Regions from separate parts of the Bacillus sp. AK031 genome, predicted to be linked through region 2. Evidence: a T-box and tRNA genes for the amino acid it is inferred to sense, from the RefSeq annotation. Region 2 holds a T-box; the other holds one or more tRNA genes.
The links. The T-box of region 2 lies ahead of proS (proline--tRNA ligase). A T-box ahead of a tRNA ligase gene usually reads a tRNA of that ligase, here a tRNA-Pro.

Region 1: it encodes a tRNA-Pro, which carries the amino acid that the T-box ahead of proS (proline--tRNA ligase) is inferred to sense. The anticodon was not compared.

The regions. Positions count from the first base shown of each region.
Region 1 covers NZ_CP096424.1:4,023,913-4,035,854, reverse strand. The annotation lists gene M1E09_RS20595 (RsbT co-antagonist protein RsbRA) at 1-189, shown strand, start outside; gene M1E09_RS20590 (STAS domain-containing protein) at 186-542, shown strand; gene M1E09_RS20585 (anti-sigma regulatory factor) at 546-947, shown strand; gene M1E09_RS20580 (SpoIIE family protein phosphatase) at 958-1,968, shown strand; gene M1E09_RS20575 (anti-sigma factor antagonist) at 2,039-2,371, shown strand; gene rsbW (anti-sigma B factor RsbW) at 2,371-2,838, shown strand; gene sigB (RNA polymerase sigma factor SigB) at 2,816-3,613, shown strand; gene M1E09_RS20560 (PP2C family serine/threonine-protein phosphatase) at 3,610-4,206, shown strand; gene M1E09_RS20555 (Tex family protein) at 4,398-6,563, shown strand; gene cmpA (cortex morphogenetic protein CmpA) at 6,586-6,699, opposite strand; gene M1E09_RS20545 (SprT family protein) at 6,961-7,419, shown strand; tRNA gene M1E09_RS20540 (tRNA-Asn) at 7,513-7,587, shown strand; tRNA gene M1E09_RS20535 (tRNA-Ser) at 7,603-7,693, shown strand; tRNA gene M1E09_RS20530 (tRNA-Glu) at 7,703-7,777, shown strand; tRNA gene M1E09_RS20525 (tRNA-Asp) at 8,010-8,086, shown strand; tRNA gene M1E09_RS20520 (tRNA-Gln) at 8,171-8,245, shown strand; tRNA gene M1E09_RS20515 (tRNA-Lys) at 8,250-8,325, shown strand; tRNA gene M1E09_RS20510 (tRNA-Leu) at 8,359-8,440, shown strand; tRNA gene M1E09_RS20505 (tRNA-Leu) at 8,512-8,597, shown strand; tRNA gene M1E09_RS20500 (tRNA-Arg) at 8,619-8,695, shown strand; tRNA gene M1E09_RS20495 (tRNA-Pro) at 8,740-8,816, shown strand; tRNA gene M1E09_RS20490 (tRNA-Gly) at 8,833-8,906, shown strand; rRNA gene M1E09_RS20485 (16S ribosomal RNA) at 9,033-10,584, shown strand; rRNA gene M1E09_RS20480 (23S ribosomal RNA) at 10,761-11,942, shown strand, end outside.
Region 2 covers NZ_CP096424.1:894,256-906,197, reverse strand. The annotation lists gene pepV (dipeptidase PepV) at 1-711, opposite strand, end outside; gene M1E09_RS04560 (ABC transporter permease) at 859-2,049, opposite strand; gene M1E09_RS04555 (ABC transporter ATP-binding protein) at 2,009-2,719, opposite strand; gene M1E09_RS04550 (DeoR family transcriptional regulator) at 3,013-3,234, shown strand; gene M1E09_RS04545 (pseudouridine synthase) at 3,325-4,047, opposite strand; gene M1E09_RS04540 (hypothetical protein) at 4,145-4,354, shown strand; gene M1E09_RS04535 (putative polysaccharide biosynthesis protein) at 4,476-6,098, opposite strand; gene M1E09_RS04530 (NAD(P)/FAD-dependent oxidoreductase) at 6,252-7,526, shown strand; gene M1E09_RS04525 (sporulation protein Cse60) at 7,662-7,844, opposite strand; T-box leader at 8,012-8,210, shown strand; gene proS (proline--tRNA ligase) at 8,256-9,686, shown strand; gene M1E09_RS04515 (CBO0543 family protein) at 9,816-10,277, shown strand; gene M1E09_RS04510 (rhodanese-like domain-containing protein) at 10,499-10,819, opposite strand; gene leuS (leucine--tRNA ligase) at 10,920-11,942, opposite strand, start outside.

The DNA.
Region 1 (11,942 bases), 1.2 Mb from region 2:
TCTGAAGCAGTGCGTCTTGTAGGGGCTAAGTGCATGCTTGTAGGAATAAGGCCGGAAATCGCTCAAACGATTGTTAACTTGGGAATTGATTTAAATCAATTCAGCACAAACAGTACATTGCGCAAGGGTATTGAAAAAGCCCTTGAAATGACCGATAGAAAAATTGTCTCAACGGAGGGAACAGTGTGAGGATACCAATTTTAAAGCTGCATGATTGCCTGTTAATATCTATTCAATGGGAGCTGGATGATCAGACTGCACTTCAATTCCAGGAAGATCTCCTGCACAAAATTCATGAAACAAGTGCAAGAGGTGTTGTAATCGATATAACTTCCATCGATTTTATCGACTCTTTCATTGCCAAGGTTCTGGGGGATGTCATCAATATGTCCAGGCTAATGGGTGCAAAAGTCGTCATTACCGGCATTCAGCCTGCAGTTGCCATTACACTCATTGAACTTGGCATCCATCTGGATGATGTTCTGACGGCATTGGATTTAGAAAAAGGTTTGGAGAAATTACAACAGGAATTGGGGGACTAGTGTATGGAAATCCAATCCTGCGTAAAAATTACAAATGAGTGGGACATCGTTGCTGCCCGACAGCTTGGCAGGAATGTGGCGAAGGATTTGGGATTTGGCACTGTCGACCAAGCCCGGATAACCACTGCCATCTCTGAACTGGCAAGGAACATCTACCTGTATGCCGGACAGGGACAAATATGTATAGAGAAATTAAGCGAAAACGGAAAGAACGGTGTTCGTATTATCGCTTTGGACGAAGGGCCGGGAATCAAGGATATACGAAAAGTGATGGAAGATGGCTTTTCTACTTCAGGAGGCCTGGGAGCCGGACTGCCGGGTGTTAAGCGGTTGATGGATGAATTCAACGTTGAATCGACCCCGGGAGAAGGAACCGATATAAGAGCTACAAAGTGGCTCCGCTAGGGGGAGTGACATGGATTTTAGAGAGTTAATGGATGTGAAATATAAAGAAATCCTCGAGAACTATCTTAAAGTGCAGGATGAGCAAGCCCTGTATCTGGGCCAGAAGTTCAGCCGGAAATCAATTGAACATAACATTTCGCCTGAAGAAATCATCAGTCTTCACAAAAGCATCATGCTTGAAATGGAGCCTGGCTTGTCACCGAGTGTGCTCGACTCTTTTGATATATTACTAGAAGTAATGATAGGCTACGGTTTTGCTTATCGTGAACACCAAAGCCTGCGTTCCAAGCAGCAGGAACTGAACAATGAAATCGAGATTGCTTCAAATATGCAGCAGACCCTGCTCGGTACTACGGTGCCGGAAGTAGAGTCGCTGGATGTAGGAGCATTGAGTGTGCCTGCAAAACGAATGAACGGCGACTATTATCACTTTGTTCAGGATGATAATGATTATATAAGTGTTGCGATTGCCGATGTTATCGGAAAAGGGATCCCTGCTGCACTTTGTATGTCCATGATCAAATATGCAATGGACAGCCTGCCTGAACACAGGCATTATCCAAGTGCAGTCCTGGAAAGCCTTAATAGAGTGGTAGAAATGAACGTCGATCCTAGTATGTTCATCACCATGTTCTATGGCATGTATGATCCTTATAAGCATGTATTCAATTATTCTTCAGCCGGCCATGAACCTGGATTCTTTTTCAATTCGCAAACAAATGAATTCGAGGACCTGGATGCAAAAGGGCTGCTGCTCGGAGTTGATAAGAGAGCCAAATACCGCCAGTATGAACGGCAGGTGAATGCAGGGGATCTGATTATCCTGCTTTCGGACGGCGTGACCGAGTGCCGCACGGAAGAAGGGTTTATCGAAAGGGAAGATTTGATAGGGTATATTGAAAAATATATTCATCTTCCAGCCCAGGATATCGTGACAAGTGTCTATAAAGAATTGGAAAGACTGCAGCATTTCCAGCTGCGGGATGACTTCACTCTCATCATATTAAAAAGAATTTGTTGATTGATGTTTATTATCCCAAGGATAGGGTAAACGAATATAGCGATGGATTTGTGTAGAAGAGGTGAATTAGATGAATTTAACGATAGATCTTAATGAGAATGATAAGGTAATTGATGTAAAAGTAAATGGAGAAATTGATGCCTATACGGCTCCCAAACTAAAAGACGCCCTTTCTTCTTCGGCGGAAGAAGAAAATGTGGTGATGAACGTTGATTTATCCGAGGTTTCCTATATGGACAGTACAGGCTTAGGGGTTTTTGTGGGCTTATTCAAAACCATTAAAGCAAACGGTGGCCAACTTTACTTAAACGGTTTATCAGAACGCTTAAGACGCCTGTTTGATATTACAGGACTTGGAGATATTATGAATATTAATTCCGAGGTAAAAGGTGGCGTAGAATAATGCAAGATTTTGACTACATCGAGATGAAAATCCCTGCTAAACCAGAATATGTAGGTGTAATTCGTTTGACTTTGTCCGGTATCGCGAGCAGAATGGGCTTCACTTATGATGCAATTGAAGACCTGAAAATCGCGACAAGTGAGGCGATTACCAATGCGGTTCAGCATGCGTATAAGGATGAAACCGGAGAAGTCATTGTCGGATTTGCTTTATATGAGGAACGCTTGGAAGTGATGGTAGCAGATAATGGAGAAAGCTTTGACTTCAAGAAGACCCGTGAAGAAGTGGGACCGTATGACGCTGAGAACTCTGTAGAATTTTTAAGAGAAGGCGGGCTTGGGCTGTACCTGATTGAAAGTCTTATGGATGAGGTGAAAGTCCACCATCAAGAGGGTGTAACGGTCTTTATGACTAAGTTCCTAGAAGGAGAGCAGGTGGAGAAGGATGCCAAAACTATCTCAACCTAATCAGCAGACAAAAGAGAAAGTAAAAGAATGGATAAAAGCATATCAGGAAGATAATGACGATGAAGCCCAGAGTAATCTGGTGCTGCATTACGAAAACCTTGTAATTTCTATTGCCCGCAAGTATTCCAAGGGGAAATCTTTCCATGAGGACATTGTGCAAGTCGGCATGATCGGTTTATTAGGTGCCATACGCCGCTATGATGATTCTTTCGGGAAGACTTTTGAAGCATTTGCGATTCCAACTATAGTAGGTGAGATTAAAAGGTTTCTCCGTGACAAAACATGGAGTGTGCATGTTCCTAGAAGGATCAAGGAGCTCGGACCTAAGATCAAGTCAACTGTCGAGGAGCTTACCAATACGCTGGAACGTTCACCAAAGGTAATTGAGATTGCAGATTATCTTGAAGTGACGGAAGAAGAAGTATTGGAAGCTATGGAAATGGGTAAAAGCTACCAGGCATTATCAGTGGATCATTCTATTGAGGCTGATTCAGAAGGTAGTACAGTGACCCTTCTGGATATCGTCGGCAGCATTGACGATGGATATGAAAGAATTAACCAAAAACTGGTTCTTGAAAAAGTGCTTCACGTTCTATCAGAGAGAGAAAGGCTCATTATTCAATATACTTATCTGGATAATCTCAGCCAAAAAGACGCAGGAGAAAAACTGGGAATTTCTCAGATGCACGTTTCCCGACTACAGAGACGCGCAATCAAGAAGCTTAAAGAAGCGATTGAAGCAGAGATGAGAAATTCGGAGAGTTTTTCTGAATGACTCATTTAGTCAAAGATCACATTGAGGTTTATGCCAAGCAAGTTTCTAAAGGTAAAAATCCCTATTGTGGGGACAGCTTCTTTTTTACTTCTACAGACGACTATTTCATCTGCATTCTGGCAGATGGCCTTGGAAGCGGAAAATTTGCCTATGAATCTTCAAATGCGGTGGTAGAGCTGGTGGAGAAGCATCATCACGAAGATGTATCCACGTTAATGAATTATTGTAATGAAGAGTTGCTTCATAAAAGAGGTGCAGCTGTAGCGATCATTAAAGTATATTTTGACAGTCAGGAGTTTGAATACAGTTGTGTCGGCAATATTCGTTTCTATCTTTATTCATCGGTAGGTAAAATGACTTACCCGCTGCCAGTAACAGGCTATCTTTCAGGCAGACCCCAAAAATACAGAACACAAAGATTTTCCTATGAACCCCAATCTAAATTCTTATTGCATTCCGACGGATTGAATATCACGAATATTAAATCCTTGCTTCAAAATAGTAATTCCTTGAGAAAAATCAATGACGAAATCAGCTTGCGTCTGGCAGAGCCAATAGATGATACAACTTTTATCGTAGGAAGCTTACTCTAAAGAGTAGGCTTTTTCTTTTTTGTTGTTAAATGGCTCTGTGTGTTAGAAGTCCTCCTCCTATGTGGGGAATCAGTGTTCCGGCTGGGGGAGCAGGCTAAATACAAGAAGGAAAGTCCCCTCCCTGTACAGTATATATACTAAAGGCTATGGTAAACTGTTAAGTATAGAAATGAACTGGAGGTAATGCAGCAGTGTCAGCAGTAATTGAAAAACCTGATTTACTAGAGAAGATTTCAAAAGACTTGAAGATAAATGTTAAACAAATAAGAAGTGTTATATCTCTTTTAGAGGAAGGAAATACGGTCCCGTTCATTGCCAGGTATCGTAAAGAGCAGACAGGGGCTTTGGATGAAGTGCAAATTCGTTCGGTTATGGAATCCTGGAACTATGTCCAAAACCTCCAATCCCGCAAAGAAGAAGTGCTTCGTTTAATTGATGAACAAGGAAAACTTACGGAAGAGTTAAAAAGGGATATCGAAAGAGCGGACAAGCTGCAAATCGTCGAAGATCTGTACCGTCCATACAAGCAAAAACGCAGAACCAAAGCAACGGTTGCCAAAGCAAAAGGCTTAGAGCCGCTCGCTGACTGGATCATGACTTTCCCTTCAAGCGGAAATTTACAGAGTGAAGCAGAAAAATATATTTCTGAAGAGCTTGAAGTGAACAGTGCTGAAGAAGCTATCACAGGAGCGAAGGATATCATTGCCGAGATGGTAGCCGATGATGCCAAATATAGAGAGTGGATTCGTAATGATACTTTCAAAAACGGAACACTGTCAGCTTCAGTGAAAAAAGATGCTGAGGATGAAAAGAATGTTTTTGAAATGTATTATGACTACAGTGAGCCGCTTAGCAAGATTGTTCCGCATCGTGTGCTGGCGGTGAATAGAGGAGAAAAGGAAGGGGTTCTGAAGGTGTCTGTTGAGCCGAACACAGAACGAATCCATAACTTCCTTGTTAAAAACGTGATAAAAACAAGCTCTGTTGTATCATCTGTTGTCGAGGAAGCAATTGAAGACAGCTATAAGAGGTTAATACAGCCTTCAATCGAAAGGGAAATTAGAAATGCCCTTACCGAAACAGCTGAGGATCGAGCCATACATATATTCACAGAAAACCTTAGAAAATTGCTTCTTCAACCGCCGCTGAGAGGGAAGATGGTTCTTGGCGTCGATCCGGCTTACCGTACGGGGTGTAAATTAGCGGTTGTCGACCAAACAGGAAAAATGCTGGACATCAGCGTTATTTACCCGCACCCCCCTAAAGCGAAAAAAGAAGCGGCCATCGAGGTATTCAAGAAAACGCTCCAAAAATACAATATTGAAATTGTCGCTATTGGAAATGGAACTGCTTCCAGAGAGACAGAGCAATTCGTTGTTGATATCTTGAAGGAAGTCAACCAGGATATTTCTTATCTAATTGTAAATGAAGCGGGTGCAAGTGTTTACTCGGCATCGGATATTGCGCGCGAAGAGTTTCCTGAACTTCAAGTGGAAGAAAGAAGTGCCGTATCCATTGCAAGAAGACTGCAGGATCCTTTAGCTGAACTGGTGAAGATCGATCCGAAATCGGTCGGGGTGGGACAATACCAGCATGATGTATCTCAGAAGAAATTAAATGAATCTCTTACATTCGTAGTAGAGACAGTCGTTAACCAGGTCGGCGTGAATGTCAACACGGCATCTTCTTCCCTTCTGCAATATGTAGCAGGCTTGTCTAAAACAGTTGCCAATAATATAGTTAACAAGAGAGAAGAAGAGGGCAGAATCACAACGAGAAAACAATTAAAGAAAATACCACGCCTCGGGGCAAAGACATATGAACAATGTATCGGCTTCCTGAGAATTATCGACGGTGAAGAAGTGCTGGACAGAACGCCGATCCATCCAGAGAATTACGAAGAAGTCCGAAAGATTCTTCAAAAGCTTTCTTTAGATGAGAGTTCAATCGGAACAGAAGAACTGCGCAAAAGAATGGAAAGCATCAATGTTGATGAATTGTCAGAGGAGATTGGAATTGGAAAACTGACATTAAAAGATATCATCGATGCTCTTGTTCGTCCCGGCCGTGATCCGAGGGATGAGTTATCTGCACCACTTCTTAAAAAGGATGTATTGAAGCTTGAAGATCTTGAAACGGGAATGGAGCTTCAGGGAACGGTCAGAAATGTAGTTGATTTTGGTGCGTTTGTTGATATAGGAGTAAAGCAAGATGGGCTTGTCCATATTTCTAAACTGCGCAAAGGGTTTGTTAAGCACCCTCTTGACGTCGTTTCAGTCGGAGATGTGGTAACAGTCTGGGTAGAAAGTGCGGATGTGAAAAAAGGACGGGTAGCATTGACGATGGTGAAAGAATAAGAAATGAAGGAAACACTGCTGATCATGAGCAGTGTTTTTTTCTATAGAAGTACCAGCACTGGTTGAGAAGTTTGATCTGGTAACGGTCTTTTTCAAAGTAGGCCTTACGCATTTGACTGACAAGCCAGTTAGGCATCATCAAACCTCCTTGTTTACTTTAGGGTGAAAAGCATTCTTTTACTGATGTATTGAGAGGTGCTCAAATGAGATTATTAAAGAGTTGGGGAATAGTATTAGATTATTATTTTTAGCTCATTCCTCCCAATGAATACGAAACGGCTGAGCAAAGGCATTTGCTCTGCTGTTTCACACGATGAGCCAAAAAAATGCAGGTTCAAAGCTCCTACTTAAATATATGCTATAATAGTTTGTCAGGTTCACCAAGGGAGTGTTGAATGTGGAAAATAAAGAATTGCAGGAGCTGGTTCAAGAGATATCTTTAGAAAGCTTCGGCAAACCTTTCAGGCATAAAGCTTTTTTCAATAACCGCCTCCGCACAACAGGCGGCCGATACATGCTGCGGTCCCATAATATTGAAATCAACATTAAGTATTTGGCGGAGCATGGCATTGAGGAACTTACCGGTATCATCAAACATGAGCTATGCCATTACCATTTACACATAGAGGGAAAAGGATACAAACACAGGGACAGAGACTTCCGTGAACTGCTTCAGAAAGTGGATGCCCCAAGACACTGTACTCCGCTGTCTGCCCCTTCACAAAAGAAAAGGAAGATTATTGTTTATATATGCACATCATGCCGGCTCGTTTACAAAAGAAGAAAGAGGATCAATACAGACCGTTATGTATGCGGGAAGTGCAAAGGGAAACTAAGATTGGAAAGTGAAAAATAATCCAACAATAATTACGTGAAAAATTTCGTTGACAAGCATATTGGATGTAAGTATAATAATAAGAGTCGACAAACGACAAACAATACTTTTTGTTCCGCAGTAGCTCAGTGGTAGAGCTATCGGCTGTTAACCGATCGGTCGCAGGTTCGAGTCCTGCCTGCGGAGCCATTTTTATGAAGATGTGGAGAAGTACTCAAGTGGCTGAAGAGGCGCCCCTGCTAAGGGTGTAGGTCGTGTAAGCGGCGCGAGGGTTCAAATCCCTCCTTCTCCGCCATTATCTAATGGCCCATTGGTCAAGCGGTTAAGACACCGCCCTTTCACGGCGGTAACACGGGTTCGAATCCCGTATGGGTCACCAGGTTTTTTTACGAAGCGAAGCGTAGTAAAATAAACATTCTTTAATTTGCGCAGCGAAGCGTACCTTTAAATTCCCTTTGCGAAAGTGATGATAAGTATATTCTATTCCTTACATTAAGGAAGGATATCTTGCCTGAGTTGAATCTAGTCCTTGCATTAAGGACAGATATTTTGCCAAGTTGAATCTAGTCCTTATATTAAGGACAGATATTTTCACTCCGTGAAAAATCTTTGGTCCGGTAGTTCAGTTGGTTAGAATGCCTGCCTGTCACGCAGGAGGTCGCGGGTTCGAGTCCCGTCCGGACCGCCATTAATTTTTTGAGGAAAGTGCTTGACACTGTTCAATAAAACATGTTATATTATAAACCTCGCGTTTGCGAGAATTTAAAAATGATGGGCTATAGCCAAGCGGTAAGGCATCGCACTTTGACTGCGACATGCGTTGGTTCGAATCCAGCTAGCCCAGCCATTAAGAGCCATTAGCTCAGTTGGTAGAGCATCTGACTTTTAATCAGAGGGTCGAAGGTTCGAGTCCTTCATGGCTCACCAAAGTTTTTTGCGCAGCAAAATAACTTTCATCATGCGGGTGTGGCGGAATTGGCAGACGCACCAGACTTAGGATCTGGCGCCGCAAGGCGTGGGGGTTCAAGTCCCTTCACCCGCACTTTTCTTTTTAAAAAAGGTTATTGACATCTAACGCTAGAAATTATATAATAGATCTTGTCGCTTTTCAACGCGGTCGTGGCGGAATGGCAGACGCGCTAGGTTGAGGGCCTAGTGGGGGCAACCCCGTGGAGGTTCGACTCCTCTCGGCCGCACCAATTAAGCAATGCAAACAAATTGCGCCCGTAGCTCAATTGGATAGAGCGTTTGACTACGGATCAAAAGGTTAGGGGTTCGACTCCTCTCGGGCGCGCCATTTACAAATCAACTCAATCCTGTTTTGAGGAATGAGAGACAAAACGGGGAGTAGCTCAGCTTGGTAGAGCACTTGGTTTGGGACCAAGGGGTCGCAGGTTCAAATCCTGTCTTCCCGACCAGTGAGCAATTTAATATGCGGGTGTAGTTTAGTGGTAAAACCTCAGCCTTCCAAGCTGATGATGAGGGTTCGATTCCCTTCACCCGCTCCATAATATACTGATTGAACCTTGAAAACTGAACAAAACAAGACAAAACGTCAACGTTAATTCTAGTAAGAACACAGTTCTTACAAAGTTGCTAACACTTTAAAATTAGCAAATGAGCAAGTCAAACTTCTATCGGAGAGTTTGATCCTGGCTCAGGACGAACGCTGGCGGCGTGCCTAATACATGCAAGTCGAGCGGACTGATGGGAGCTTGCTCCCTGAAGTCAGCGGCGGACGGGTGAGTAACACGTGGGTAACCTGCCTGTAAGACTGGGATAACTCCGGGAAACCGGGGCTAATACCGGATATTTCTTTTCCTCGCATGAGGAAAAGTGGAAAGGTGGCTTTTAGCTACCACTTACAGATGGACCCGCGGCGCATTAGCTAGTTGGTGAGGTAACGGCTCACCAAGGCGACGATGCGTAGCCGACCTGAGAGGGTGATCGGCCACACTGGGACTGAGACACGGCCCAGACTCCTACGGGAGGCAGCAGTAGGGAATCTTCCGCAATGGACGAAAGTCTGACGGAGCAACGCCGCGTGAGTGATGAAGGTTTTCGGATCGTAAAGCTCTGTTGTTAGGGAAGAACAAGTACCGTTCGAATAGGGCGGTACCTTGACGGTACCTAACCAGAAAGCCACGGCTAACTACGTGCCAGCAGCCGCGGTAATACGTAGGTGGCAAGCGTTGTCCGGAATTATTGGGCGTAAAGCGCGCGCAGGCGGTCTCTTAAGTCTGATGTGAAAGCCCACGGCTCAACCGTGGAGGGTCATTGGAAACTGGGGGACTTGAGTACAGAAGAGGAAAGTGGAATTCCACGTGTAGCGGTGAAATGCGTAGATATGTGGAGGAACACCAGTGGCGAAGGCGACTTTCTGGTCTGTAACTGACGCTGAGGCGCGAAAGCGTGGGGAGCAAACAGGATTAGATACCCTGGTAGTCCACGCCGTAAACGATGAGTGCTAAGTGTTAGAGGGTTTCCGCCCTTTAGTGCTGCAGCTAACGCATTAAGCACTCCGCCTGGGGAGTACGGTCGCAAGACTGAAACTCAAAGGAATTGACGGGGGCCCGCACAAGCGGTGGAGCATGTGGTTTAATTCGAAGCAACGCGAAGAACCTTACCAGGTCTTGACATCCTCTGACAACCCTAGAGATAGGGCTTTCCCCTTCGGGGGACAGAGTGACAGGTGGTGCATGGTTGTCGTCAGCTCGTGTCGTGAGATGTTGGGTTAAGTCCCGCAACGAGCGCAACCCTTGATCTTAGTTGCCAGCATTCAGTTGGGCACTCTAAGATGACTGCCGGTGACAAACCGGAGGAAGGTGGGGATGACGTCAAATCATCATGCCCCTTATGACCTGGGCTACACACGTGCTACAATGGACGGTACAAAGGGCAGCAAGACCGCGAGGTTTAGCAAATCCCATAAAACCGTTCTCAGTTCGGATTGCAGGCTGCAACTCGCCTGCATGAAGCTGGAATCGCTAGTAATCGCGGATCAGCATGCCGCGGTGAATACGTTCCCGGGCCTTGTACACACCGCCCGTCACACCACGAGAGTTTGTAACACCCGAAGTCGGTGAGGTAACCTTTTGGAGCCAGCCGCCTAAGGTGGGACAGATGATTGGGGTGAAGTCGTAACAAGGTAGCCGTATCGGAAGGTGCGGCTGGATCACCTCCTTTCTAAGGATATATGAGACGTGACGATTTGATTTTGTTTTGTTCAGTTTTGATGGTTTAATACCGTCAAAACATTGTTCTTTGAAAACTAGATAAAGATATATGAAGAAAGTCAAGAAAGAACCGAGAATTTGCCATTTTAGGATATCTCTTATGAGATATTGTTTGATTAACCATTTGGTTAAGTTAGAAAGGGCGCACGGTGGATGCCTTGGCACTAGGAGCCGATGAAGGACGGGACTAACACCGATATGCTTCGGGGAGCTGTAAGTAAGCTTTGATCCGGAGATTTCCGAATGGGGGAACCCACTGCACGTAATGGTGCAGTATCCATATTTGAATACATAGAGTATGGAAGGCAGACCCGGGGAACTGAAACATCTAAGTACCCGGAGGAAGAGAAAGCAAACGCGATTCCCTGAGTAGCGGCGAGCGAAACGGGATTAGCCCAAACCAAGAGGCTTGCCTCTTGGGGTTGTAGGACACTCTATACGGAGTTACAAAGGAACGAAGTAGACGAAGAAGTCTGGAAAGGCTCGTCACAGAAGGTAATAACCCTGTAGTCGAAACTTCGTTCCCTCTTGAGTGGATCCTGAGTACGGCGGGACACGTGAAATCCCGTCGGAAGCTGGGAGGACCATCTCCCAAGGCTAAATACTCCCTAGTGACCGATAGTGAACCAGTACCGTGAGGGAAAGGTGAAAAGCACCCCGGAAGGGGAGTGAAATAGAACCTGAAACCGTGTGCCTACAAGTAGTCAGAGCCCGTTAACGGGTGATGGCGTGCCTTTTGTAGAATGAACCGGCGAGTTACGATCCCATGCAAGGTTAAGTCGGAAAGACGGAGCCGCAGCGAAAGCGAGTCTGAATAGGGCGAATGAGTATGTGGTCGTAGACCCGAAACCAGGTGATCTACCCATGTCCAGGGTGAAGTTCAGGTAACACTGAATGGAGGCCCGAACCCACGCACGTTGAAAAGTGCGGGGATGAGGTGTGGGTAGCGGAGAAATTCCAATCGAACTTGGAGATAGCTGGTTCTCTCCGAAATAGCTTTAGGGCTAGCCTCATGTAGTAAGAGTCTTGGAGGTAGAGCACTGTTTGGACTAGGGGCCCTCATCGGGTTACCGAATTCAGACAAACTCCGAATGCCAAAGACTTATCCATGGGAGTCAGACTGCGAGTGATAAGATCCGTAGTCGAAAGGGAAACAGCCCAGACCACCAGCTAAGGTCCCAAAGTATACGTTAAGTGGAAAAGGATGTGTAGTTGCTTAGACAACCAGGATGTTGGCTTAGAAGCAGCCACCATTTAAAGAGTGCGTAATAGCTCACTGGTCGAGTGACTCTGCGCCGAAAATGTACC
Region 2 (11,942 bases):
CCGGGAGTTGTCCGTTGAAACAGCCAGTTTGGCCTGTGCGAAGTCAGGGACCATATTGTATCTTCTTCCTGCTTCAAAACTCAGGACTTCGATATCTGAATCCAGTTTTTTATCTGGGTTTGTTCCTGTTACCAAATCATAATCGGCAATCCCTTTTTCGGCATATATAATCGGGAAGTCTGCATCCGGAGCAAAGCCCATGGTCGGCATTTCTTCGACATTGAAATAGTGTTCTACACATCTCCAGTCACTTTCTTCATCCGTTCCGATGATCATTCTGACTCGCTTGCCAAGCGGTATGCCCAGTTCTTTAACGATTTTCATGGCATAATAGGCTGCAATCGTCGGGCCTTTGTCATCAATCGCTCCTCTGGCAAAAATCTTGCCGTCTTTGATTTCTCCGCCGAAAGGATCGACACTCCAGCCGTCTCCCTCGGGAACGACGTCTACGTGACAGAGAACGCCAAGCAATTCATCTCCCTGGCCGAATTCCAGGTGGCCTGCAAGATGGTCCACATTCTTCGCCGAAAACCCGTCTTTCTCGCCAAGCTTCAATAAATATGTAAGTGCTTCTTTGACTCCCTCACCAAGCGGAGCCTCTTCTGTCGTATTTTCCTCGTCAAGGATACTCTTGATCTGTAGGAACTGCTGCAAATCCTTTAACAAATCATCTTTTCGTTTTTCTACTTCATCCATCCAATTAATGTTCATATATGAGTCTCCTTTTCCTAAATGGTGTAACTACTCCCTATTCTAAACATTATCCCGCCTCATGCAAACCTTTGCGACTGGCGCTTTACCCCTTTAAAGCACGATAAGGGACTGTCCCTCTTAGCGCTTTAAAGGGGTAAAGCGCTATTATAGTACACTGAAGTAGCGCAGCAAAGAAAATAACAGGATGAGCAGGAATGGGATGAACGCAGCTGTCTTTGTTGTGTTTTTGGCCCTCATTAATTCCAACTGGTTCTTGTATTTGTTTCCAATTGGGTGCATTGCGATGAGCTTATTCCAAGCCCAGTCATTCCATGCCAGAATTGATAAAGCGATCAACGATGCGGCACCCAGCTTCAGCCAGAGGGGCGGCAGTACAAGTTGAGAGAATGAGAGTGCACCAAGGGATTGAAGGTAGGTTCCACTGTAAGAGAAATTTCTCATCATGACTTTGATGAAAAATTCTAAAAACCCAAAGTACGCCGTCCTGTTCTTGAAGATCGTCTGGGATTTCCTGAATATTCTTGGTTTCTGTCTCGGCGGTTTTATGCTGTCATTTTCAACATGATAAGATAGTTGGAAAATGAGGGAAATCCATTTCACTTTCAAGCTTCTTTCAATCTGCAAATCGGAGGCAATCGACTTCTTACTTCGTATCCGCCTGCCATTAATCATGAACGTAAGCCCGATTAATAAGATGCTGGCCGCTGCCAACGGCAAATAGGATTCTCCTTCAACCAACCGGTAGGTACCTGCCCACAGCACCAACTGCAAGAAAATGGCCGAAAATGAAAATACTGTTTTGCTCCAGCTCTTCTCTAATCCCACGATTGTCCCTTTGACAGCAGTATGGCTTACTTTCGAACAAAAGAAGAATAATAGAAACACACCAAAAGCTTCCATGCTGATTTCAAAATGTTTCAGCCAAAAAGGCGCCAGAAAGACACCTATACAAACTGTCATTATGGTCATAGAGAAATAAGAGCTTACTATTCCCCACCTCTTCAGGGCCAGGAAGATTTTCTTATGCTTTACAAGGAAAACCTGGTCGGCTTCCAACACAAAGGTCCGGAAATAGCCGCTTAGGATAAATAAAAACGCTAGGAAGAAAAACAACTGAAACGGCAGCCTTTCCGCCCAAGCAGGGATCTCCTGCCACCATGAACGGTATATCAGTGTCCCAATTACCATTGCGGGAATGATGATATAAAGCATGACAGTCCAGTCAGCTACCGATTTGATTACATTATATTGATAAAGGATATTATTGCGGTACCTCGCTAAAAACAGGCCAAAGCTAGTCAATGTTTTCCCTCTCTTCTTCAGGGATGCAATCATACAGGCTTCCGCCTTCCGCTCCGCATTCCTTCAAGACCTGGTCCAGACTGCCAGAAGCAAGCACACTCCCCCGGTCAATAACGACAAACTCATCGCAGATCCTCTGGGCAGTGTCCAATACATGGGTACACATTAAGATCCCTCCGCCTCTTTCCCTCTCTTCTTCTAAAGACCGCAGCATTAATTTCGTTGCATTCGGGTCCAGCCCGATGAACGGTTCATCAATGATCAAGAGTTCCGGCTCTGTAAGAAGAGCAAGGACAATCATTCCTTTTTGCTGCATCCCTTTTGAAAAGGTGGAAGGAAACTGATGGGCGTGTTCAATCAGCCGGTATTTCTTCAAAAGCTCTTCCCCTTTTCTTTTATAGACCGTATGAGGAATATTTTCTACACTGCCGACAAACTCTATATGTTCCCAAAGTGTAAGTTCATCATAATAAACGGGCCTCTCAGGAATGTAAGAATAAGAGACATTATCTGCTATACCAGATTCCCCCTCCATAAACGGCAAGAGCCCCATCATTCCTTTGATTGTCGTAGTCTTCCCCGCTCCATTTGATCCAATCATCCCGAGAATTCTCCCAGGATGGATCGAAAAGGAAATATCCTGTATTAAGGCACTCCCTGTTTCATATCCGCCCTGCTTGATTGAGACATTTAAGGTGTTCATGAATTCCCCTCCTTAAAGGTAGATACGGATTATCGAAAAAAAAGTTTTAATTTTTTTCAATATATTACATATAATACTAGTATCAATGAGCTCAATGGAATTTAAATTTTTTGTAAATTTGGACATTTTTCTAGAAAAAGCCATTGAAGAAGGGTACAATATAAGTGTTCCGGCATCTATGAAAAACCAAATGAAAAGGAGCTGTCTCAAACGGATAAAATTCCTTGATGAGAAAAACTCTTAAAGCTGATATTCAGGCTGGCCTTTGGGAAAAAAGATGAGGGAGTGGTTTTTTGAAACCTTCAACAAATCGAATGCTGACTCGAATCAAATCAATCTACATTTACATTAAAAAGAATGGAACTGTCTCAACACAGGACCTGGTAGATGAGTTCTGCATTACTCCGCGCACCATTCAAAGAGATCTGAATGTATTGGCCTACAATGACCTGGTAGAAAGTCCTTGCAGAGGCCAATGGACAACGACGGAAAAGAAGGTTAAAATGACCTCCTAGCTACATAGTCAACGAACACTAAAGTGAATGTTAATCTTCAACAGCATAAAAAGCAAAAAAGAGCTGACGCCCCGGGCATCAGCTCTTTTCTTAGTTCTCCACTTTATAGTTTCTTAACTCCTCAACCTCTTCATCCGTCAGCTCCCTGTATTCTCCAAGCTCAAGCGTTTCATCCAGCGGGAGAGGCCCCATTGTCATTCTTTTAAGATAAGTCACCCGCTTCTCAACTGATTCAAACATTCTTTTCACCTGATGGAACTTTCCTTCGGTAATCGTCAGTTGAATCTCCGATCTTATACCGGATGAGATGATCTCCAAGTCTCCGGGCTTTGTTTTATAGCCGTCATCCAAAACGACTCCTTCAGCAAAAGCGCTGACATCTTCTTCTGTGACCTCTCCATCTATGATGGCGAAATACGTTTTCGGGACGTGTTTTTTCGGCGAAAGCAGTTGATGTGAGAGCTGCCCGTCATTCGTGATCAGCAGCAGTCCTTCTGTATCCTTATCCAGTCTCCCTACCGGAAACGGATTGAAAATTTGATCCTCCATTTCAAGCAGATCGATGACCGTTTCCCCTTCCGTATCCTCGGTGGCAGACAGGACTCCCGGCGGTTTGTTCATCATCAAATAGACGAATTCTTTATAAACGACTTCCTCTCCATGAACGGTAACCATATCTTTGTCAGGATCAATATGAAACTTCGGGTCCTTTACGACCTCCCCATTCACAAGCGTACCTCCGCCTTTCAAATGCTTCTTCACTTCTTTTCTGCTTCCGTATCCCATATTCGATAACAATTTATCTAATCTCATTTCAGTTCACTTCCTGTCCTGTAGGTGATTGCCTATACGCTAATTAAAATGAAGCATAGGCTGTAGTGAATATAAAAATAATGCGAGGTGTGCACTTATGTATCATCGACAACAAGGCCAGGGCGGCCTCTTTCTGCCTCTCCCCGGATTCCCGCAAACACCGGGTTATGATGGGGGCTATGGAGGCGGATACGGCAATTTTGAAACAAGGCTGGACCGTCTTGAAAGACAATATCAGCGATTGGACCGCCGTATAGACCGTTTGGAGAGACAAGTAGAGAGAATTCAAAGACAGTTGGGCTACTAGTTAACTCCCCTTTTTAAAAAACAAAAAAATGAAGAGGCGGCTACACAGACCGCCTCTTTATTTTTTACCTGGAATAGCAAATTTTATAAAGGCTCTTTCAGAAAACAGCCTTATAGAATTACTACTGTCCAAGCTTTAACTTTCTTCTGACCTTGGCGGCCCGTTCACCAAACAATCTATCAGCAAGCCTTGACCTGAAGCTTAAGTAGAAATAAATACCAGCTCCGGCCAGCCCGCAAATAGCAACAAGGGCAATAGCCTGCATCTGGGCTGCCGGATCCAGGAATCGAGCCAGGATTCCGTATAGAATGATGACTGCGACACCCATTACAACGTTGAACATTAAGATCAATAAGGTTCTTCTGGCCACTGTATTGTACCGGTAGTTTCCGTAAACTTTTATGACAACAAGGTTGATGGCGGTTGCAGCCAGATATCCCAGTGTTGTGGCAAGAATTGCACCTTGAGTTTCCATCAGTTTGATCAATGGAATGTTCAGGGCAAGTTTTATCAGCAAGCCGACAAGCAGGCTGAGAATGGTATATTTCTGTTTATCGATTCCCTGCAGGATCGCTGCTGTGACAGCAAATAAAGCAAACAAGATCGCAACAGGTGCATACGTTCTCAACACTTCTGTCCCCAGGTCACTGTGGCTGTAGAACAATGTATAAGTCGGTTCTGCCAATAGGGAAATCCCCAAAGCTGCCGGAATGGTTAAAAACAGCAGGATCTGGAATGTCTGATCCAGCTGGCGGTTCATCTTTCCGTATTCATTCTGCGTGTACGCTGAAGTAATCAAAGGAAGCAGAGACATTGAAAAGGCTGTCGCAAGTGAAACCGGAATGATGACCAGTTTATGCGATGCGAAGTTCAGGACACCAAATGCTGTATCGGCAATATCGGCATTGCCGATTGCCCCCATCGCTCTGTTGAACGTCACCTGATCGACGAGCTGAAACAGCGGATTCGCAATGCCGACAAAGATAAAAGGAATCGAATAAGCAATGATTTCTTTATAGATTTCCACCAAAGAAATATCAACGGTTCCTTTATCCCCTTCCAGCATCTTGTCAAAGTGAGGCTTCCTTTTGAACCAGTACCAAATCAAGGAGGCAAGACTCGCAACCCCTCCGACAAACGCTCCGAAAGTGGCCACACTGATGGCGGTCGTCATTTCGCCTTTAATGACATACAGGACGACATACACACCGACAAGCAAGAAGACGATACGGACAATTTGCTCGATAACCTGGGAAACCGCCGTCGGTCCCATTGAGTTATGCCCCTGGAAAAATCCCCTGATCAAACTCATGAACGGGATGATGATCAAAGCAAAGCTGACAGCTCTGATGACCGTCGTAACCTGCTCAACCGTGATAACCTGTTCATCATTTGGAATCGTTATTTTTGCAAAGAACGGGGCAAAGGCATACATAATCAGAAATGAAACGACACCGGTAAGGGTCATCAGGACAAGGCCGGACTTGAACAATTTCCTGCCGACACTGTACTCCTGCAGCGAATTATATTTAGAAATGAACTTTGACACTGCAAGGGGAACACCCGCCGTCGCAATCGTCAAAAAAATCGTGTAAGGGACATATCCATAAGAATACAAGGAAGTCGCTTCAACTTCATCGCCAAGTAAAGCGTAAAACGGTATAACAAAAAAAAGGCCGAGAAATTTTGAAATAAATACGCCGAGCGTTAATATAAACGTACCTCTAATTAAAGTCGATGACATAAAAAATCCCTTTCAAAAACATCTAATTTCACACTATAGGTAGTTTACTACCCAGACCTCTGAAACACAACTAGAAAGCTATTGGCGGAAAGATTGTAATCTATGGCAAATAACATTAAAATTAGCGATGAAAGCTTGAAAGTTGGTGTAAATATGAAAAAATATGATGTAATCGTAATCGGAGGCGGTCCCTCAGGGTTGATGGCGTCCATCGCAGCCGGGGAAAACGGCGGCAAGGTACTCCTTATCGATAAAGGCAGCAAACTCGGAAGAAAACTTGCCATCTCAGGCGGCGGCCGCTGTAACGTGACCAACCGTCTGCCGATCGAAGAAATTATCAAGCATATCCCCGGAAACGGCCGTTTTCTCTACAGCGCATTTTCCGTCTTCAATAATGAAGATATTATCGCTTTTTTTGAAAATCTTGGGATAGCCCTGAAGGAAGAAGACCACGGGCGGATGTTCCCTGTCTCCAATAAGGCACAGTCAGTCGTGGATGCCCTTCTAAATAGAATGAGCGAATTGAAGGTTGATGTCCGCAAGAATTGTCCTGTCAGGAAAGTGAACTATGTAAATGGACAAACTGCCGGGGTCACCCTTGAATCGGGTGAGGAAATTGCAGCCAAGTCGGTCATTATCGCAGTCGGCGGAAAATCCGTGCCCCATACTGGTTCAACAGGCGACGGGTACGCATGGGCCGAAGAAGCTGGCCACACGATAACAAATCTGTTCCCCACAGAAGTTCCATTGACTTCGGATGAACCATTCATTAAAGAAAAGGAGCTTCAAGGACTTTCTTTAAGGGATATAGAGCTTAGTGTCCTGAATCCAAAAGGCAAGCCGTTGATCACCCACAAAATGGACATGATCTTCACCCATCTTGGCATTTCAGGGCCGGCCGTGCTGCGTTGCAGCCAATATGTCGTCAAAGCGATGAAAAAGTGGAAACTGGACCATGTGACCATGAATATCGACAGCATCCCTGACAAAAATGAAGAAATGCTGTTTCAAGAGCTCAATTCTCTCATCAAAAAAGAAGAAGAGAAAAAAGCAGTCAAAAACATTCTAAAAGGATTGGTTCCCGAAAGATATCTGCTGTTTCTGCTTGAGCGTGCCGAGATCGACCCTGCACAGCCGGGAGTGACGATTCCCGGAGATAAAATCAGGGAGTTTGCCCGTCTGGTAAAAAGTTTCCGGTTCACCGTCAACGGCACCCTCTCCATCGAGAAAGCCTTTGTTACCGGGGGCGGAGTTTCAGTAAAGGAAATCCAGCCCAAAACCATGGCTTCGAAAAAAATGGAAGGGTTGTTCTTCTGCGGCGAAGTTCTCGACATTCACGGGTATACAGGCGGCTATAACATCACGTCTGCCCTGGTGACCGGGAGGCTCGCAGGAGTAAATGCTGCGTTGAATGCTTTGGGACAGTAATTTAAAACCCGCTTCGAGCCATTATTGGCTGAAGCGGGTTTTTTTGTTCTGGAATACACTTTACTGCTTTAAAGCGCAATAAGGGACTGTCCCTCTTAGCGCTTTAAAGCAGTAAAGTGATAACCGCCCCTCCATTCACTTTTTATACACCACCATCGCGGAAAAACAGTAGATCTGCTCATCCTCCTCTTCCGGCATCGCGGCCACATGGTACTTGATATCAACAATATTGCCTTCATCGACTGTTTTCAGAAATTTGTTCATATCCTTCTCTAAATCTTTTTCATGCTCATAATCAAATACTTTTACCTGAATCATGAGTCGTCTCCTTTACTTCTTATTCTATTAGCATTCTAGACACTTTGTCTAATTTTCAGTCATCATAGGTGCCTGGTACAAAATCCAGAATTTATACCAGGCACCGAAAAAGCCGAAAATTTTAAATTGACATTTTCCAACTGGGAAAATATAATACTTTAAAATAACTGAAAACACTGAGAAGGATCAGTAGATTGATTTCGTCTTTCACAGAGAGGGAGCTTCCGGCTGCAAGGCTCCTATTGACCGTCATTCGAACCTGCCTTTGAGTTCTGTAGCTCTTGCAGCGGTCATGCCGTTATCATGATATGAGTGTAAAGCTTTGCTTTGAATTAGGGTGGTACCGCCAGTTTTCTGGTCCCTAACTTAGCGGGGCTTTTTTTGTTTTTATAAAAATTGGAGGTGCAAGGAATGGGAAAAGAATTTGTGAAGAGCATCACTGGCATGGATGAAGATTTTGCCCAATGGTATACAGATGTTGTAACAAAAGCCGAGTTAATCGATTACTCAAGTGTCCGCGGGTCGATGATCATCCGTCCATATGGCTACGCACTATGGGAAAACATTAAAGATGCATTGGATAAAAGAATAAAAGAGACTGGACATGAGAATGTCTATATGCCGCTTTTCATACCGGAAAGCTTGCTTCAAAGGGAGAAAGACCATATTGAAGGGTTTGCTCCTGAAGTGGCCTGGGTGACTCATGGCGGTGAAGAAGAACTTCAGGAACGCCTTTGTGTACGCCCGACTTCAGAAGTTCTGTTCGGCGAGCATTACAAAAACATCATCCACTCTTACCGTGACCTGCCAAAGCTGTATAACCAGTGGGCCAATGTCGTCAGGTGGGAAAAAACAACAAGGCCATTCCTGCGCACACTCGAATTTCTCTGGCAGGAAGGTCATACTTGCCACGAAACGGATGAAGAAGCCCATGAAGAAACAGTAAAAATGCTTGAGGTCTATGCCGAGCTTTGCGAAAACATCCTTGCTATCCCTGTCATCAAAGGGCAGAAGACAGAGAAAGAAAAATTTGCCGGTGCAAAATATACGTATACAATCGAAAGTCTTATGCATGACGGAAAAGCCTTGCAATCAGGTACTTCACATCATTTAGGCGACGGTTTCGCCAAAGCATTTGGTATCCAATTCTCCGACCGCGAAGGAAACCTTCAATATGTACAGCAGACATCCTGGGGCTTTACCACACGAATCATTGGCGCCATGATCATGGTTCACGGCGATGACCGAGGGCTGGTCATTCCGCCCAAAGCCGCTCCTACTCAGTTGATGATCGTGCCAATCGCTCAGCATAAAGAAGGCGTTCTCGACTTTGCTTACAACCTCAAAAAAAGTTTAGCCGGTTCATTCCGTGTCGGCATTGATGCAAGTGACAAAAAGCCTGGATGGAAATTCAATGAGTATGAAATGAAGGGGATTCCACTTCGCTTGGACGCTGGTCCTCGTGACATCGAGAACAATCAGGTCGTCATAGCCCGCCGGGATACTGGTGAAAAAGTCACGGTAAGCCTTGAAGAATTAGAAAGCAAGATTGCAGAACTTCTTGATGCTGTGCAAAACAATCTGTTTGAAAAAGCCCTGAATCACCGCGAAGAAAAAACGAGTGTAGCATTGAACTTTGAGGAGTTTTCAGAAAAACTTGATGCCAACAAAGGATTTATCAAAGCCATGTGGTGCGGCAGCCAAGCTTGCGAGGACAAAATTAAAGAAGAGACAGGAGCTACATCACGTTGCATTCCTTTTGAAGGAGAAAATGTTTCAAACGAATGTGTTTGCTGCGGCAAGGAGGCAGAACATTTAGTGTATTGGGCGAAAGCCTATTAATCATCTCTTAGGACAGTCCAAATCAATTTGTGATTTGGACTGTTTATCTTATGGCAAGCTGTTAATAAAGAGAATAAAGGATGGGATGAAACTCAATACTAAGAACAAAAATCATTTAAGGCGGTCAACATGCTATTCCTGCTATCCTCTATACTAATTTTGAATACAGCAGTTGTTCTTAAAGCAAAAAAACTTTCAAAAATTGAAATGTATGCTACTTCACTGTTCGCGCTTGTATTGCAGCTTCTAACAGACATATTTCTAGAATTCAAATATGAATTATACTGGTATTTCGGTAAAGGTGTGGATGCGCAAACATTATTTATTGTTTTTGGTTTGTATCCACAGGTGAATATTCTCTTCCTTAACTTTTTTCCTCTTAATAGAGCCCTTTCAATTAAAATAATATACATCTCAGCCTGGTCAGCCTTTGCCCTCCTGTTTGAGTGGGTATTGGTTATCACCGGCTCATTTCACCATGAACAGTGGAAGCTTTGGTATTCAGCTCCCATCTATCCATTGTTATATATAATCCTTTTAGTTAATTTCTGCCTGACAAAACGTATGTTGGCACAATATAGAGAGCAGTAGGAGGGGGCATACCGACAACCTTCTAATGAACCAAATCTTACATATCAACACAACTTACCAATTCAGGTTTGTAAAAAGCACTTAGGATACAGTAAATTTCATGAAAATCCGACTACTTTATCGCTTTAAAGCACTAAGAGGGACAGTCCCTCTTAGTGCTTTAAAGCGATAAATCAATTCAATGCACATAAAAGCACGCCCAAAGCGTGCTTCACACTAACTTAAATACATTTATCCTTCGGCTGTGTTTCGCCTTCCCACTCCAGCATGCCGCCTTCCATGTTGATGACTTTGTAGCCGCGCTCATGCATGAATTGGCTGACTTTGCCGCTGCGGTTGCCGGAACGGCAGATCAGGATGTATTCTTTTTCTTTGTCAAACTGATCAAGGGATTCAGGAATATCACCCATTTTGATATGTCTCGCCTGCGGGATCATGCCTTCTTCCACTTCTTCGTCTTCGCGGACATCGACCATGTCAGGGGTTGCTCCCTGTTCAAGCATTTTTTTCAATTCGTCAGTCGTTATTGTTTTATATTCCATTATGTAACCACCTTTCACTCTTATTTTTACATTATATCAGAGCTCTATGCACGGGAAAAATAAGAAGACCGGCGCCATCGAGGCACCGGCCGGATAAAATTTAGATTGCTACGATATTAACAAGTTTTCCTGGAACGGCGATAACTTTGCGTACAGTCTTGCCTTCGATAAACTCCTGTACTTTAGCATCCTGAAGGGCGATTTTCTCAAGTTCATCTTTACTGATGTCACGAGGTACCGTCAACTTGGCACGCACTTTTCCGTTTACCTGGAATACGATTTCAATTTCATTGCTGACAAGTTTGGACTCATCATATGATGGCCACTCAGCATAAGAAATCGTTCCTTCATGTCCAAGCTTGCTCCAAAGCTCCTCTGCAAGGTGCGGAGTGACCGGTGCAAGCAATTTCACGAAGCCTTCGATATAGTCTTTTGGGAGCACATCTGCTTTATAAGCATCATTGATGAATACCATCAATTGAGAAATACCAGTGTTGAAACGAAGTCCTTCGAAATCTTCGGTAATTTTTTTCACTGTCTGGTGATAGCTCTTCTCAAGGTCTTTGTTCTCTTCGTCTTTCACTTTCTCACTGATATTTCCGTTCTCATCGACAAGAAGTCTCCAGACACGGTCAAGGAATCGTCGGGAACCGTCAAGCCCATTCTCGCTCCAGGCAACAGATGCTTCAAGCGGCCCCATGAACATTTCATACATGCGAAGGGTATCAGCACCATGTGTTGCAACGATTTCATCCGGATTCACGACATTACCTTTCGACTTACTCATCTTCTCATTATTTTCACCAAGAATCATGCCTTGGTTGAACAGCTTCTGAAACGGCTCTTTTGTTGGAACTACACCAATGTCATAAAGGAACTTGTGCCAGAAACGTGCATACAGCAAATGAAGGACCGCATGCTCAGCACCGCCGATATACATATCGACCGGAAGCCAATGATTAAGGTTTTCCTCGCTTGCAAGCTCCTCATCGTTATGAGGATCGATGTAGCGAAGGTAGTACCAGCAGCTTCCTGCCCATTGCGGCATCGTATTCGTTTCACGGCGTCCTTTTTTCCCTGTTACAGGGTCTGTGACATTCACCCACTCGCTGATATTGGCAAG